4 regions of the Dehalobacterium formicoaceticum genome follow, and region 3 is predicted to be linked to each of the others. Evidence: riboswitches for the same ligand, from Rfam matches in the RefSeq annotation. Region 3 holds a riboswitch; each other region holds the start of a gene.
What was found. A riboswitch is a leader RNA that binds a small molecule or an ion and turns the genes downstream of it on or off. The one in region 3 is predicted to bind cobalamin.

Region 1: linked by a shared signal. The riboswitch ahead of CEQ75_RS10605 (nucleotide-binding protein) and the one ahead of CEQ75_RS18070 (adenosylcobinamide amidohydrolase) in region 3 are both predicted to bind cobalamin.
Region 2: linked by a shared signal. The riboswitch ahead of thiC (phosphomethylpyrimidine synthase ThiC) and the one ahead of CEQ75_RS18070 (adenosylcobinamide amidohydrolase) in region 3 are both predicted to bind cobalamin.
Region 4: linked by a shared signal. The riboswitch ahead of CEQ75_RS00395 (sodium:solute symporter family transporter) and the one ahead of CEQ75_RS18070 (adenosylcobinamide amidohydrolase) in region 3 are both predicted to bind cobalamin.

The regions. Positions count from the first base shown of each region.
Region 1 is NZ_CP022121.1:2,186,851-2,191,066, reverse strand. Features, by position in the region: gene CEQ75_RS10615 (nitrogenase component 1) at 1-277, opposite strand, end outside; gene CEQ75_RS10610 (hypothetical protein) at 264-710, opposite strand; gene CEQ75_RS10605 (nucleotide-binding protein) at 704-1,549, opposite strand; cobalamin riboswitch at 1,653-1,827, opposite strand; gene CEQ75_RS10600 (IS1634 family transposase) at 2,042-3,901, shown strand; gene CEQ75_RS10595 (LysR family transcriptional regulator) at 4,102-4,216, shown strand, end outside.
Region 2 is NZ_CP022121.1:777,289-781,504, reverse strand. Features, by position in the region: gene bzaB (B12 lower ligand biosynthesis ThiC-like protein BzaB) at 1-416, opposite strand, end outside; gene thiC (phosphomethylpyrimidine synthase ThiC) at 436-1,734, opposite strand; cobalamin riboswitch at 1,926-2,116, opposite strand; gene CEQ75_RS03880 (hypothetical protein) at 2,134-2,664, opposite strand; gene CEQ75_RS03875 (energy-coupling factor transporter transmembrane component T family protein) at 2,692-3,480, opposite strand; gene CEQ75_RS03870 (ABC transporter ATP-binding protein) at 3,484-4,216, opposite strand, start outside.
Region 3 is NZ_CP022121.1:3,732,379-3,736,594, reverse strand. Features, by position in the region: gene CEQ75_RS18075 (vitamin B12-dependent ribonucleotide reductase) at 1-1,302, shown strand, start outside; cobalamin riboswitch at 1,386-1,576, shown strand; gene CEQ75_RS18070 (adenosylcobinamide amidohydrolase) at 1,818-2,510, shown strand; cobalamin riboswitch at 2,738-2,922, shown strand; gene cbiQ (cobalt ECF transporter T component CbiQ) at 3,021-3,785, shown strand; gene CEQ75_RS18060 (energy-coupling factor ABC transporter ATP-binding protein) at 3,796-4,216, shown strand, end outside.
Region 4 is NZ_CP022121.1:87,370-91,585, reverse strand. Features, by position in the region: gene CEQ75_RS00400 (glycine/betaine/sarcosine/D-proline family reductase selenoprotein B) at 1-904, opposite strand, end outside; gene CEQ75_RS00395 (sodium:solute symporter family transporter) at 901-2,361, opposite strand; cobalamin riboswitch at 2,581-2,787, opposite strand; gene CEQ75_RS00390 (ornithine cyclodeaminase family protein) at 3,014-3,991, shown strand; gene CEQ75_RS00385 (L-serine ammonia-lyase, iron-sulfur-dependent, subunit alpha) at 4,035-4,216, shown strand, end outside.

The DNA.
Region 1 (4,216 bases), 1.5 Mb from region 3:
TTCCCATGACTGCAATAAATTCCACATCCCGCTCCATATTGGATAATAACTTTTCATTGATAATCCCTTCAATACCAAGAGTGACTTGGGCGTCGTCAAGTTTTGTCGTATATTGATTGGTGTTGGAAAAGTCTCGATATTCATCCACTTCTCTGATTGGCTGATTGCATCCACTGGGAGACAATAAGATTATCGAAGTTGGCAGATGGTATAACAATGAATGTAAGCCGGAATAATCACTCACAAGTTGCGGTAAGTATCGATCATAGATATTCATTGATTTTAGAAATCAACTCCTTCATTTTCTCCCTAGGCGCTCCTGTTCTTTTTGCAAAAGGTCCTCTCTTAAAAACATATACCGGCATATTATATTTCTCCCATAGCGTTCTTTGGGTTTTTTCAAACTTCATTCCCGTCAGTATTTCAGAGCAAGACAGGTAGAGAATCAGACCTCGCATCTCCCTCTTTTCGGATATCATCTTGGAAATATGCTCAATAAGCCGATCTTCATAGGAAGCTGATATTACATCGATGGGTTTTATTGCAAATGAAAAATACTGCTCTAATAGTTCAGCTCTCATTGCTCTAAAAAAGAGAACCCTTAAACAACCGGGAGGACCGATGGACAACACATAGATACCTTTCTTACTCAATGCTAATTCAATCAGTTCATTAAAACTATCCTTCTGAACTAAGGTTTTTTCTAACATAGCTGCCCCTCATCTACAATCAACGAAAGATATTCTTTGGATAATTGTTCCAACTCCCCCTCTTCCAGTGGTTTGGGGATTACCCCTGTAATCCCTGCCATAATAGTTTTCGATGTTTCGATAAATCTGCTTGCTATAGCTGAATCCGGATATTTTTCAATAACTGTTTTATAATCCAATTCACTAAATATAATCTCCTTAGCAAAAGGAATTTCTGAGATAATGGGTACTTTCACTTTTTCTGAAAAATCCCTAACCAATCCCCCCATAGCGTTATCATTTCGCTGATTATGGATGATTCCACCTAAGAAGGGTTCCTTTTGATCAGAAAACACCTCAATACTTTTTAAAATATTGTTTGCCGCGTAGATGGACATATATTCACTGGAAGATACCAGCAAGACACGATCTACATATCCTTCTCGCATGGGTACTGCAAATCCCCCACAGACCACATCGCCTAAAACATCATAAATAATCACATCCCAATCTTTATCAAAGATATTATGTTTCTCCAGTTCTTCCATCACGGTTATGATCCCCCGGCCGGCACAGCCAACCCCAGGAGAAGGGCCGCCTGTTTCAATACAAGATATATTTAAAAAACCTTTTTCCAAAAAATCCTCCTCAGCTAAGAAATCTCCCTTTTCCAAGATCAAATGAAGCATCGACTTGATTTTTCCTCCAACAATATTTTTAACAGAATCACTTTTAGGATCACAGCCAATAAATAAAACCTTTAATCCAAGTGAACCCATTGCAGCTGCTATATTGCTTGCAATTGTGGATTTTCCTATTCCTCCTTTTCCATAAAAAGCAATTTTAATCGGTCTCTTCAATTCATCATCCCTTTCATGATAGCCATCAAATCAAAAAAACTCTCCTGAACAATTAACAGAAGAGTTTATAAAAAAATAAAGACCTCACCTAATAATCCGTTAAGTTCGGTAATAACGAAATGTAGTAGTATCCTGGCTCAAGTTCATTGCCATCTATAACAACTTCCCAGAAAGATTCTTTCCAGTGTTGAAACATCTTATAGAGGCTCACTCTTACAGTGGCGTTACCGCATCGGATTTTAACCGATTTCCTTGCAACATTTCGAATTATTCAATTGATGCCAGTATATCATAGAAGTTTCATTAAAACAATCGGTTAATCTTCTTGAATTTCAATTGCTAGCTATTAGTTTATTTGACGGGTCTTCGACACTTACAGGCCTATCAAAATCCCTCAAAGCCTTTAAATAGGCTTATTTTTTTGTCAATTTTTTTAAAATAAATGTTGTATGTGGTGTATGTATACGGTATAATATATATGGGTGATGCGTCTTGAAACTATACTATGATAAACGGCTTAAAGATCCTACTTATTATGCGCAGCAAGGAATAAGAAACGGCAAAAAAACTACTACCAAAAATATCAAGAATTTCGGAAAACATTCCGAACTCTTGAAAATAACTGATGACCCCGAAACCTACGTAAGAGAAGAAATTAAAAAGATGAACGAGGAATACCGCGTTGGCAGGGTCACATTTAACCTAACTGCTAATTTTAATGAGAAAGTCAAGCATACACAAGACGAGGCATCGGCATCCACTTGTTTGAACATAGGTTATTTTGTTCTGCAAGATATTATGAAAGGTCTTAATCTTAAAACTTTTTTTAAGCAAAATATTTCAGAATGCAAGAACACCTATGATAGTTTTAAAATCCTCCGTTTCCTAACGTACGCTAGAATACTAAAACCCGGTTCTAAACTTTCCACCTGGAATGATTTGAATTCATATTATGAGCAGCCAGAATTTGATTACCAGCATATTCTTCGGTTTATGGATATTTTAGAGGAGCATTATGACGTTTACTTAACATGGCTTTATAAAAACAGTAATGCTGTCGTCAAAAGAGATTCTTCTATTATCTACTATGATTGCACAAACTTCTATTGTGAATGCGAACAACCTGACGAGGATATTGTTGATGAAGTTACAGGGGAAGTTATTTGTGGCTTAAGAAAATTCGGGATAAGTAAGGAGCATCGCCCTAATCCGATTGTGGAGATGGGGCTTTTCATGGATAGCCAAGGTATTCCCATCACCATGTCCCTGCATCCCGGGAACACAAGTGAACAAACTACTGCCATCCCCCTGGAAAAAGAAGTCTTAAAGATGCTGAATGGAGCCAAATTTATTTATTGTGCCGATGCGGGACTTGGTTCTTATAGCATCCGTAAATTTAATAGCATGGGTGGCAGGGCTTTTATTGTCACTCAATCAATTAAAAAATTAAGCAATACTCTTAAGGAGGCAGTTTTTAATGACTATGACTATCATTTATTGTCAAACGACTCCCCTGTCACAATCAAAAAAATGACAACCTTTGATCAGTACTCAAAAGAAAATTTACCTTTGTATAACGATTTTGCTTACAAAGTAATTTTTGCTGACAAAGCCCTTGACATTGGTTTAAGCGAAGAAATAACATTAAAAAATGGTAGTGTTAAGTCTAGGAAATCGACCGGACTTTTAAGGCAACGCTTAATCATAAGATTTTCACGAAAAATGATGGAGTATCAAAGATCAGTACGGAGAAGCCAGATAGAGCGGGCAAAAAAACTATTAGCTAGAAAGGATCCTGAAGAAATTAAGAAGGGACCGAATGATGTAAAAAGATTCATGAAAAGAATCTCTCATACAAAATCTGGTGAAAAGGCAGTTATTAATTATGTCCTGGACGAGGAGAAAATTGCTGAGGAAGAAAAATACGATGGCTATTATGCAGTGGCGACTAATCTCGAAGATCGTGCTCAAGATATTCTCGCAATATCACACAAAAGATATCAGATTGAAGAGTGTTTCAGAATTATGAAAACCAATTTCACCGGGAGGCCTATAAATCACAGATTGCCTAATCGTATCAAGGCCCACTTCATGATCTGTTTTACAGCCCTATTGGTATATCGCCTATTAGAGGCTAAATTGGACGAACAACATACTCATATAACTCCAGAAAACCTAATTACTACACTTAAAAATATGAATGTCACCAACGTACACGATATTGAATACATGGCACTCTATCATGGTAGCAAGGCCCTTGATACATTAATGGAATTAACATCACTTAATCTGGATAGGCTTCATTATAGACCAAAGGAATTAAACGGGAAAATTAAAAAATTATTAAACTAGTAATTACATACAACATTTCAAATTCAATAATTAGCTGGGAACCTGCTAAACACGCGGGTTCCCAGCTTTCTTTTTCTTCTAACTGTCGAAAACGGGATCATAGAAGTTTCACTAAAACAATCGGTTAATCTTCTTGAATTTCAATTGCTAGCTATCAGTTTATTTGATAGTATAATAGTATATTGAAAGGAAGTAATTAGATGATATCGTTACAAAATATGAGATATATGATTGAAATTTCAAAGCATCAGTCTATCTCTGCTGCTGCAAAATCCCTTTTTATTTCTCAATCCACTTTATCAACAGCTATTAAAG
Region 2 (4,216 bases), 810 kb from region 3:
TCGACCACACTGCCGTACTTTTCGATGGCTTCAATCCCTGCCTGATAAATGGTAGTGCAGCCCACGGCAACATGGGCTAAAGAAAGGGTCTGATGCCGCATCCCGTCAATATCGCTTCCTGTACTTAAATCCATAAAACTGTTACATCCTGCTTCTTCTGCCGCAGCCAGTTTTTTCGCTTCCAGCTCCATGTCATCACAGTCGCTGGATGTACCGATTAAAGCATTGACCTTAATGCTCATGCCCTCACCAATGCCGCATACTTTAAATTCTTTCCGTTTTTTATTCTTAGGAATAACAATTGTTCCCCCGGCAACTCCCTGCCTTACAAATTCTGGGGTTACTCCCTCATCAAGAGCTACTTTTTCCATTTCCTCGGTAATAATTCCGGCACGTGCTTTTAAAACCTGAGTCATTTTATCCACCCCTTCTTTTTTAACAGCTATGTTTTTCTATCTTCAAATACTTAGCGATAATTTCCATGGCGCAATATTTGCCGCACATGGCACATCCTGTGGATTCGCCGCTATTCCGGGTTTTTCTGATTTCCGCAGCTCTTACAGGATCAATTGATAATTCCAATTGCTTCTTCCAGTCTAAACTTTTCCGCGCCATGGACATGTCCAAATCCCATTGATAGTCCTCTTTTCTTCCTTTTGCCAAATCCCCGGCATGGGCAGCAATACGGGCGGCAATCACACCTTCATGAACCTGTTGTGCGTCAGGTAACCCAATATGCTCCGCCGGTGTGACATAGCAGAGAAATTCTGCGCCGGCCCAAGTACTGATCGCCCCCCCGATGGCAGCGTTTATGTGATCATAGCCCACTCCGATATCCGTAAGCAGCGGTCCAAAAACAAAATAAGGAGCGCCTTTACACAGGCTTTTCTGTAAGGTAACTGTTGCTTTGACATGATCTAAGGGCATATGTCCCGGTCCTTTGATCATAATTTGCACCCCTGCCGCGCGGGCGCGGCGCACTAATTCCCCCAGAACTACCAGTTCCTGAACCTGAGCGCCATCCAGGGAATCTGCCAAACATCCAGGCCGCATCCCATCCGCCAAGCTAAGGGTGACATCATATTTTTTTGCAATTTCCAGCACCCGATCATATTGCTCATATAAAGGGTTTTCCCGTTGGTTAGCGATCATCCAGCCGATAAGGTGGGAGCCTCCATAACTTACCAGGGGATCTACCCGTCCCTCACTTTTTGCCCGTTCCACAATATCCATGGTGGTCCCGCAATGCATCGCTAAGAAATCAACGCCATCCGCGGCATGTCGTTCAATCACCTCAAACATTTCCTCAACATCCATTTTCACCGAGGAACCGTACTTTTGGCTCGCCTCAACCATGGCCTGATAAATGGGGAGTGTCCCCACCGGCACAGAAGCTGAGGAAAGTGTTTCTTTTCTCATACCATCCATATCACCACCGGCACTTAAATCCATAATGGCATCTGTTCCGGCTTTTAAAGCAGTTTCGATTTTCTCTTTTTCCTTGCTGTGAGAAGTGTCCTTTCCGTGGAGGCCGATACTGGCACTCACTTTCGTCCGAAGGCCTTTGCCGATGCCTAAAGGAGTGATATTTTTACGGTTGATATTAGAGGGAATCACGATATTGCCTTCTGCCATTCCCTGCCTGATAAATTCCGGAGTCACCCCTTCCCGGACTGCTACCTGCTCCATTTCCGAAGTAATTGTTCCATTCAAAGCACTTGTTAATAAAGTCATTTTTATCCTCCTCTACCTTAGTCAGTTCATTTATTTAGAACTAATCTCTTTAATTAAATTACCCGGACTTGCTCTTCCCTCCCTTCGAAATCAGATCTTGTCGTATCTTTTCAGTCAGGTTAAAAAGAAAAAATCCACAACCTGATCGGTGTGAATTTTCCATCATTCCCACGCTCCATCTCTTTTAAGACGAAGAGCACATCTTTCAGGCAGGTCTCCTGGCTTCCGGATTACCATCCACAGCTCCCTTCCCGCCTGCTTTACCTTTTAGGCAACAAACGGTGGTTATGAGCCGGACTACCGGTTACAGTGGCGGGACCGCCCGGGACTTGCACCCGGTTCCCTATTCTCCCTTCTGGGCACCTGAAAATAGCTTATATTATTTTTATTTATAAACCCTTAGAGCAAAGACGATTTTTGTAAAGCACCATAAACGCGTTTAGTAAGAAATCCTGCCACAATGGTCGCCACCAAAGTGGTAATAGAGGAAGAAACTAAGGCTACCTTCCAGTCTAAATTAACAACGAAAATCAAACCCAGCATGACACAAAAGTTACCGGTTACATTACAGGCGATCATTGCCAAATAATGATGGCTTAATTTCTCCATTGATAACTCCCTGGCAACCAATGAATACATAATGGATCCAATGGTATTGGCAAACAGGAAGAAAAATGCCAAGGGTGAGTAGGCAGTAGCCATGGCGATGATTGCTTCTAATAATCCGGCAATAATCCCGGCAGGTTGTTTGTACATTAAAACAATGAGACCGGTAAAAAATGACCAACATGTTCCATTAAACAGTAATAAAGTAGGATCTAAAATACCGTCGATACGCCCTGTCACTTGCATCATGATTAAAAATACAATTCCTACAATGACACTGCCCACTAAAGCTTTGGTGTCTGTTCTAAATAAACTTTCTTTCATGTGATCCTCTCCCTGCATAGATGTATTTTAGCTTGCAAATGGTGCCATTTTGTATAAAGAACTAAGGATCATGATTAAAAATATGCCGCTGATTAAAACCCGGTCATATGTTTTTATCTCAATATTTGAGGCAAATGTACGGGTTTTACTCTGTCCGTAACCCCGTAAGTCCATGGCCAGGGCGATTTCTGTGGAACGCCTCACCGCTCGGTATAAAAAAGGCAGAAATGTGGGAATTATTGCCTTGATTTTGTCCCAGACCTTTTCCATTTTTAGACCTCTGATACTCTGGCTTTCAATAATCGACAGATATTCAGCCTTCATCAAAGGTAAGAAACGAACACCCAGTCCCACCAGCATGGCAAACCGATAAGGGACTTTAAACTTCATCAGCATCAAGGTGAATTCCGTCGGTGAAGCAGAAGTTAAAAACTGCATGCTGGCAAAAACAATTACAGTTGTTCTCAACATACCAAGAACTGTGAGGGGGATGGCTTCACTGTAGATCTTAATCATACCCCATTGATAAAGGAGCATACCTTCCCGGCAGAATAGCAGCTGAAGAATCAGCATCTGCAGTCCTAAAAGCAACATGATTGCAATCATCACCCGATATTGTTTCAATGAACCCTTTAAGATCAAGGAAACAGTCATGCCCACACATAAAACAACGATAAGTTGAAAGGGTGTTTCACAGATTAAAGCGAAAAGAATCATCAGCCCGTACCAGGCTAACTTTGTGCGGGGATCCAATTTATCGTTCAGTTTTTGTTTCGTTTTTTCCATTGATTCATAAGCAACAGACGATATCTCCATTTTTTAACCTCCTCGCTCTTCGTCCCGGTTGTTAAATGAAATAATATTTCCAAAATCCAAATCAATGTCGATTAAAGGTTTAAGATGTTCCTTCAGTTTACTCGTTGAGATATCCAGTTGAAGCCGATGGTTATACATGGCCACGATGCGGTTGGAGTAGTTTTGGGCCATGGTCAAATCATGGGTAATGAGCAGGACTGTCTTTCCCAGCCTCGATAAATCAGCTAGTTTATCCATAATCATATATCCTTGATTTTCGTCAAGACCCGAGGTCGGTTCATCAGCGATAATCAGTTCCGGATCGCTGACCAGAACAGATGCCAAGGCTAAGAGCTGACGCTGACCGCGGCTTAAACGTTGAGGATGCAAATCCTTATATTTTAAAAGACCCACGAATTCTAGACTCTCATCAATTTTTCTGTCCATCACCTCCTTTTTTTCGCCCCTCAGTTTCAAGGAAAACCCAACCTCTTCCCGCAAGGAACTGGCAAAAATCTGATAGTCAGGGTTTTGAAATAAAAATCCGATCCGGGAACGGATCTTATTTAGATTTTCCTTGATTAAGGATTCATGAAAAACATCAATGGTACCTTTAGTGGGCAGTAATAAACCAACGATCATTTTTGCTAATGTTGATTTTCCGGAACCGTTTAAACCGATCACCGCTAAAAAATCCCCCTGATAAATCTTTAAATTGACATCCTCACAGCCTGTGTAATTGTTTGGATACCGGTAA
Region 3 (4,216 bases):
GCCAACACCTATCCTTTACCGGAAATCGGGGCCCGATCCAAAGAAACCCGGAAAATCGGTCTGGGGGTGATGGGTTTTGCCGATCTTTTAACTTTATTGGGAATTTCTTATGATTCGGAAGAAGCTGTCACTGTGGCGGAACAGATCATGAAATTTATCAATAGTGAGGCTAAGAAGGCTTCCATGAATTTGGCGCAAGATCGAGGTACTTTTCCACAGTATCATGGAAGCCGCTGGGAAAAAGAAAACATGCCCCTGAGAAATGCCACCACCACCACCATTGCCCCCACCGGCACCATCAGTATGATTGCCGGATGCAGCAGCGGGATTGAGCCTCTTTTTGCTGTGGCCTACACCAAGGTCTGCATGGATGAAGACAAACTGATGGAGGTTCATCCTGTATTTAAGCGCCTTGCCTTGGAAAAAGGCTTTTATACACCTGAATTAATGGAAAAGGTCAAAAAACTTGGTTCTGTGAGCATGATTAAAGGTATTCCTGATGAGGTGAAACGTATTTTTGTGACAACTCAGGATATTTCTCCTTATTGGCATGTCCGCTTGCAAGCCGCATTCCAAAAGTATACGGATAATGCCGTAAGTAAAACCATTAATTTTCCCCGAAATGCTCATGTAAAAGAAATTGAAGAAGCATATTTCCTGGCTTATGAATTGGGGTGTAAAGGACTGACTGTGTACCGGGATGGGTCGCGGGAGGGTCAGGTACTTAATGTAGGTGAAGTGACCGATCCGGATCAGATAAATGTGTCCAGTACCTCGGGTGATGGCAAGATTGCTCCTCGGCCTCGTCCGGAAATCACCCAGGGAATCACGGAAAAGGCAATTGCCGGTTGTGGGAATTTATATATCACGGTGAACTATGACACCAATGGAATTTGTGAAGTATTTACCAATTTGGGCAAAGGGGGAGGATGCCCTTCCCAGACGGAAGCCACCAGTCGTCTGGTGTCACTGGCTTTAAGATCGGGAATCAGCCCCGATGCTGTGATTGAGCAAATGAAAGGAATCCGCTGCCCATCGACCCTAAGCCGTAAATCCAAAGGGACAAATATCCGAGTTTTGTCTTGTCCCGATGCCATCGCCCGTTCTTTAGAAAAGGTTTTGGACGTTGCTGTGATGGAAAGCAATGGTCATGACTTGAATGATATGGCCAATGAAGTTGAGAATCTTTATAAGCAACAAGAAAAGAAGAAAGATATTACCTGCCCGGAATGCGGAGGTGATCTGGAACATGAAGGAGGCTGCGTCCTCTGCCGATCTTGCGGATATAGTAAGTGTGGTTAAGATCAGCCCAAAAGATTGTGAATAATATTGTGAAATATTTCTTGCTTTCTTTAAGGTTAGGTGTTAGAATGTTACAAACAAATGAATAGTACTTGGAATTAGGTGCCCTTGAATAAGAATCATCAAGGGGTAATAGGGAACCAGGTTAAAATCCTGGACGGTCGCGCCACTGTAAACGAGGAGTTTTGCTTTGAAATCCATTAAGGATTTTCATGATAGGAAAGCAAAATGATGATATGTGAGTCAGGAAACCTGCCTAGTTCGAAAGGTGTAATTTCCTTTCGCGGAAAAAGGGGTGCGCAGTATGCATTGTTTATAACCTCATTTTCTTAAGAAGATGAGGTTTTATTATTTTAGCCATAACAACTCCTTAATTTTTTGCCCGGCTTGTAATCTGGGCCGGGCTGAAAAATTTTTTTAGATCTTAAGGAGCGATGACATAATATAAAAGCATATTAAAAAAATCCAGGTTTGAGAGGGGATTTCAGTAGGTTTGAGGCAGGTGCAGAGGTAAAATGTTTGAATATGAAATTCAAGTACCGGGGATCAGGTTATATGAAAAAAATAATATATTAGTGCTTTGTTCAGAAAAAAAACTGATCACATTAAATTCTTCCGTCTTAGGCGGAGGATTCAATACGCCCAATTTTGTCGTAAACCAACAGGTCATATCCGGTTATTCCGGGGATGACCCTATGGAGGATCTTGCCAAGGGGATTAAAGAAATTGAAATATCACCGGATCAATGTGTGGGCATGATGACGGCTGCCCATGTGAAAGATGCAGCGGTGGAGTCTGAAGGTAATCAGGATATATCAGTTACTGCCATTGTCACTGCAGGAACCAGTAATGCCATGGCAGCGGGAGGCACCCCTCCACCCATGGATTTTCAGGGTATGGGTACTATCAACATCATTCTGCTTGTGGATGGCAATTTGACCGAGGGAGGCATGGTCAATGCTGTGATCACGGCCACAGAAGCTAAAACCATGGCTCTGCAAGATCTGAAAATTAAGGATATATTTACCGGTGAACCCGCTTCCGGTACATCTACCGATGCGGTAGTCATTGCCGCGACCGGGAAAGGGGAAAGCCTCCCCTATGCCGGTACGGCAACTGTAGTAGGTGGTATGATCGGACGTACTGTAAGGAAATCAGTGACAGAAGCCATCCATCGGTATTTCCGATATAAGGAGATTCATGGTTAAAAAAACTCACTTATCTTGGGTAGAAGATCTGTCTTCGGGAAATTACCGAAATCACGAACTCCTTCTGTATTTCGGAAGGAGTTTTTAATTATTAATATTGGTTTTAGGTCTTTATATTGTAGACAGGGAGATATGTACAGGTTTCTTTGTGTAAGTGTGTGAAAGGAATTAAAGATCATTTGATTAAGTAGTTGTATTTTGGAGATTACTGATGTAAAATACATTTAAATGAATATTGTATTTTAGGTGCCGTTAAGGAGAATAGGGAAACCGGTGTATATTCCGGTGCGGATCCGCCGCTGTAATCGAAGACGAATCCCCGTAATGCCACTGCCTGGTAGGTTCAGGGTGGGAAGGTGCGGGAGGAGGATGACACGAGAGCCAGAAGACCTGCCTTAAATAAAAGTTTTCGCCAGAGGAAACTGGGAAGACTATTATATAAGGATCATTATGGATTCCCTTGGCTGGAGGCTGAGGGATTTTTCATTTGCAGATAAGTGAGGGTTAATCATGTTTTATGTGGACCAATTTGTTTATACCAATAAAATGCGTGGGATTCATCCTGGGGAGAAGTTTGCTTTTGCCATGGCTACTCTGGTTATTTGTTTCACGGCTCATAAACCGCTGATTCATTTGCTTATTATCGGTATTATGTTGGGTCTTTTGGTTTTTAAAGCCCGTGTTCCCTGGAGGGTAGTTGCCAAACTGATGCTCGTACCATTGAGTTTTTTGCTGATTGGCGTAGTGACCATTGGTGTGCTCATTGTTGATGATCCTGCCGGAATGTTGGCCAGTCTAAAACTGGGACGCTTTTATCTGGGTGTCACGGAAACCAGTCTGGCTCAATCCTTTTCCATTATGATGCGGGCGCTGAGCGCGGTGACTTGCCTGTATTTTATTGCCTTAACCATACCGATGATTGAGTTGATTTATCTGCTGCAAAAAATGAAGGTGCCCGCGATATTTGCGGAATTGATGATGTTGATGTACCGCTTTATTTTTGTTTTTGTGGAAACGGCCTTTAATATTTACACTGCCCAGTCTTCCCGCTGGGGATATTGCAATTTTAAGCGGTCGATCTACTCTTTTGGCATCCTTTTTGGAAATCTGTGCCAGAAAGTATTTTTTAAAACAAAAGCTTTATATGATTGTTTATTATCCAGAGGTTATGAAAGCGAACTTAAGGTGATTAACCCCAAATATCACTTTTCTCTGGCGAATATTGCTGTTTTTAGTCTGATAGACCTTGGACTGATTATTTTAGCTTTCATTTAGGAGGTCAATAATGTCTGAATATATTTTAGAGGCAGAAAACCTGAATTTTTCTTATATGGATGGCACGGTTACCTTGAAAAATCTATCCTTGAAATTTGAGAAAGGGAAAAAGTTTGGAGTAGTGGGGAATAACGGTGCCGGGAAATCTACCCTCTTTTTACATTTTAATGGCGTGCATCGGCCGGAAAAAGGAAAGATCATTTATAAAGGGGCTTCAGTTAATTATAACTCCAAAAGTTTGAAAGAACTGCGCAAAAATGTAGGGATTGTTTTTCAGGATCCTGATAGCCAGCTTTTTTCAGCCAGCGTATATCAGGATGTTTCCTTTGGCCCGGTGAACATGGGATGGCCGGAAGAAAAAATTCGTACCAAGGTAGAACAAGCTTTAAAAAGAACGGGTACCTGGGATTTTAAAGATAAACCCACTCATT
Region 4 (4,216 bases), 120 kb from region 3:
GCTCTTGCTGCTTGTATGCTGTTTGCACAGGGACAACGAATTCTGCCCGGGCATTAATATAGTCGGGGTTAATTCCTCCATGAATACATTCGTAGTCCCGGGATAAGAGCAAATCCAGAGGATATTTGGCCCAGTTTTCTGCATTTAAGGCTTTAATTTGATCCGGATTACCTTTGGGAACAACACCAGCCGTTGTTACAAGAGCAATTTTTGCCTTTGAGATATCACTAATTGGTGCCGGAGGGGTGACTTTTTCAAAAACAGGCAAAACCAATTCACTCTCATATGTTCTGCCCTGAAGTCTGGCTTCCAGCATTTCTACAGCCCTTTTAGCCCCTGTTTCCTCACGAAAAATTACCTTGCGGATGCCCCGGGGAAGATAGCCTTCTTTTTTGGCCGGTCCTATTTCTTCCCCCGAACTGATCCTTTGGGCAAAAGCAGCCATTTTGATGAGAGCATCCTTCATGCCCCGCATGGTTTTCGTTGTGGGCAGCATATAGATGCGTTCATTTTGCCGATACATCTCCACTCCAGGGTTGTCCGGGGAAATCCCCATCAAGGCAAAAATATCCAAAGAGTTGGTAAGATGATCACAAACAGCACCGCAGGCGATGCCATAACGGCCTGCGCCAAAGGCCGGTCCGGCCACAATTAAATCCACATCGGAATTTTGCAGCTTCTCTCTTAACTCCCCCAGAACCTCTTCCTGATTTTCCTGAAAATAGTTATCACCGCAAATAGCTGTGCTGCTCATAACAAAATCCGGCCCCAGCAACCGGGCAAGATCCTCGCCGATGCCGATGGCCCCTGCACGGAACTCCAGAGGGGCATCGCCTTTTTCTTCACCCCCAATCCCTCCATAAAATTGATTCAAATAGTGCAGGACATTTATTTGCTTTTTCATTGATGACCCTCCTGATCATTTTTGGGTATTTGCCCCAGTGAATAAATCTCCAGCATTTGCTCTGTAGGTTTTTTACCAAATAAGGTGGCCAAAAGAATCAAAACAATCGTTATCGCCAGGGCAGCGATCATTTCATGAATCCCCGTCGGCCGGGATAAAAACATTTTCCAAGCAATATAGATGATAGGACTTGCTGTCAAAGCGATCATGGCACCGGATAGATTGGCCTTTTTCCACATCACGCCTAGAAATAAAGGGATGCCGAAAATAAGGGCATATCCGCCGAAGGCAAAAGCGTTGATTTTTAGAATTAGGTCCGGTGGCTTAAGAGCCAAAACGAAGGAAAGCACACCGATCACCAGAACCATCAGTTTTGCCCCATAAAGTACCCGGGGATCGTCTTGATCTTTAATAAATAAAGGCAGAATATCATTGCTTACCGAACCGGCAGCTGTTAAAAGCAAGGAATTTGCTGTGGTCATCATGGCGGCAATAAGGGTAAAAAACAACAGAGCGGTATAGAATACCGGCAAGCCGTTGATTACGCTGGGCATAGCCATATCAGGCGATGCAAGACCGGGGTGCAGCACCCGGGCAGATAAGCCCACCAATCCGGCGCCGAAGGACCAGATCACACCAAGAATCATGGAAATAGGCAAAGCCGAACGCAGTGCATTGCTATCTTTTAAGCCCCATACCCGGGCAGTAAGATGGGGTTGTCCCCAAAAGGCCACCAGGTAAGAAACAATCAGTCCGATTTGCAAAGAAAGGGGCATGTTACCGGTAAACTGAACCAGACTCGGATCAATGGCGGCAAGCTTAAGGTTTAAATTAGTAAATCCCCCCATCATTTGCAGAGAAAGATAAACCATGACAATGGTTCCTATGGTCATAATAGATCCTTGCAGGGTATCCAACCAAGCAACTCCCATATAACCGCTTAGTTGTGTGGAGATGGCTACTGTCAAACCGATAATAATCATACCCCAAAAATAGTTCAAGCCCAGTGTGGATTCGATTAAATAGCCGGCGCCCACGAATTGCACAATAATCATGGGAACAATAAAAACCAAGGTCCAAAAAGCGGAGATTATTTTTATTCTTTTTTCACCGTAACGCATAACTAAGTAGTCCGGCGTTGTTAAGATCGAACGGCTGACAGCTACCCGTCTTAGTTTGGGAATGACAAAAACCCAGCTGATAAACATGCTGCCAAATACACCGATCAAATACATTAACCCCGCCCATCCATATTGATAGGCCAAACCGGCTGCACCTAAAAAGAGTCCCGCACTGGCAGCAGAAGCAGTCCAGGTAAAAGCTGAAACCGCACCGCCTACGTTGCTGTTACCAATTAAATAATTTTTCAGATTGCCGGTATGTTTTTTTGCCAGAAAAGTTACCACGATAATACTGGCAAAGAAAAGAATTGTACCGATGATCATTTCCAAGCTCATAAAAATCACCCTTCTCTTCATGTTTCATGAAATTTTTTATAATTTAAATAAATCTTTGCAAAACAGGGAAATCCCAATAGACGCCACCAGGAGACATAGAATCACGGCGGTTAAAAACGTCCCTGCACTTGAACCAAACATGAGCTCACCTCCTTTGGAATAGAATAAAAAAAGTCCTACGACAATTAAAAATTGTCGTAGGACTTTACCTTCATCCTCATACTTAATGTTAATAAGGCAGGTCTCCTGGCTCATGGGTCATCGCATTCATCGAAAAGAACCTTCCCAGTTCGAAACCAGTGGTTCATCTTCAAGCTCACCAATTACAGTGGTGGGTCCGCTCCGTTCTTCATTACCAAAAATTCTGTGGAATGATCCGGATTCCCTATTATCCCCAGTTGGGGCACCTTGTTACAATGTTATATAGGTTTTTCTTATGTAAATTAAATAAGAAAGCGGTTTGTATTATGGGCGTAATTATATTATGCCCCCAGGATAAAGTCAATAGTAAAGAATACCAAAGGTTGATTATTATCAAGCGCTAATTATCTGTTGACTATTAACATGAAGTTGCATATTATTATAGCGCAAAATGAAAATTCTATTATTAGCACAATCCTTAGGAATATTTGTTAATGAGGAGCAATAAATAATGATATTTTTAAATGAAAAAGAAATTAAGTCGGCAGTAACTCTTAAAGAAATGATGGATACCATTGAAGAAGCCTTTGATACTTTCAGAAGCGGTGAGTTTTATATGCCGGAGCGTATTAATGTGGAACACAAAAACAAGAATATGCTTTATATGCCTTGTTTTACCAAAGATATGATTGGCACTAAAATTCTTTCACTATTTCCTGAGAATCAAGAAAAAAAATTACCCCTCATATACGGATTGATGATGTTAAATGATTATGAAACCGGGCATCCTTTGGCGATCCTTGATGCCCAGACATTAACTGCCTTACGTACCGGGGCTGTTGGCGGGGTAGGCATGCGGCATTTTGCTTATCCTGACAGCGAGAGGGTAGGTGTTGTCGGCTGCGGAGTCCAGGGATTCCATCAGATTCTTTATGCCTGCGACCTAAGACCAATTAAACATATCTACTTATTTGATGCTTTTAATAAGGATCTTGCGGATTATATCAAAAGGCTTAACCAAGCACTGGCCCCAAAAAATCCGGAAATCACCATTTGTAATGATACTGTAGAATTATTAAACAAAAGTCAAATTGTTATCACCACGAGTCCGGCGACTGAACCGGTGCTGCCCAATCGGCCGGAGCTTTTGGAAGGAAAGTGCTTCATCGCTGTTGGTTCCTGGAAGCCTAATATGCGGGAATTACCAGATGCCATCTGGCAAGTGGTGGATCAGGTCTATACAGAACTTCCTTATGCCTGCGAGGAGAGCGGTGATCTGAGTCAACCGCTGGCGGACGGCATTCTGACCATGGATCGGGTGAAATACATGGGAGATTATCTGGCAAAAAAGTCGGCCGGGGAAACTATTCAGCTGGGGAAAACCAGATATTTTAAATCGGTAGGTATGGGATTGTTTGATCTCACGACAGCCGACCTCATTTACAAAAAGGCTTTGACAAAAGGGATAGGACAAAAGATTAATCTATAGTACTCTCACGATTTGGATTATTTAATAAAGGAGGTCAATGAAAATGCATCAGCCGGCAAGTATTTTTAATGATGTCATTGGGCCGATCATGATAGGGCCTTCTAGCTCCCATACAGCTGCCTCTGTGCGCATTGGACAGATCATCCGCAGCATGATGGGCGGAGAAGTGAGCAAAGTGGTTTTTCAATTTTCCTCTCAGGGATCCCTAGCTACCACCTTTTCCGG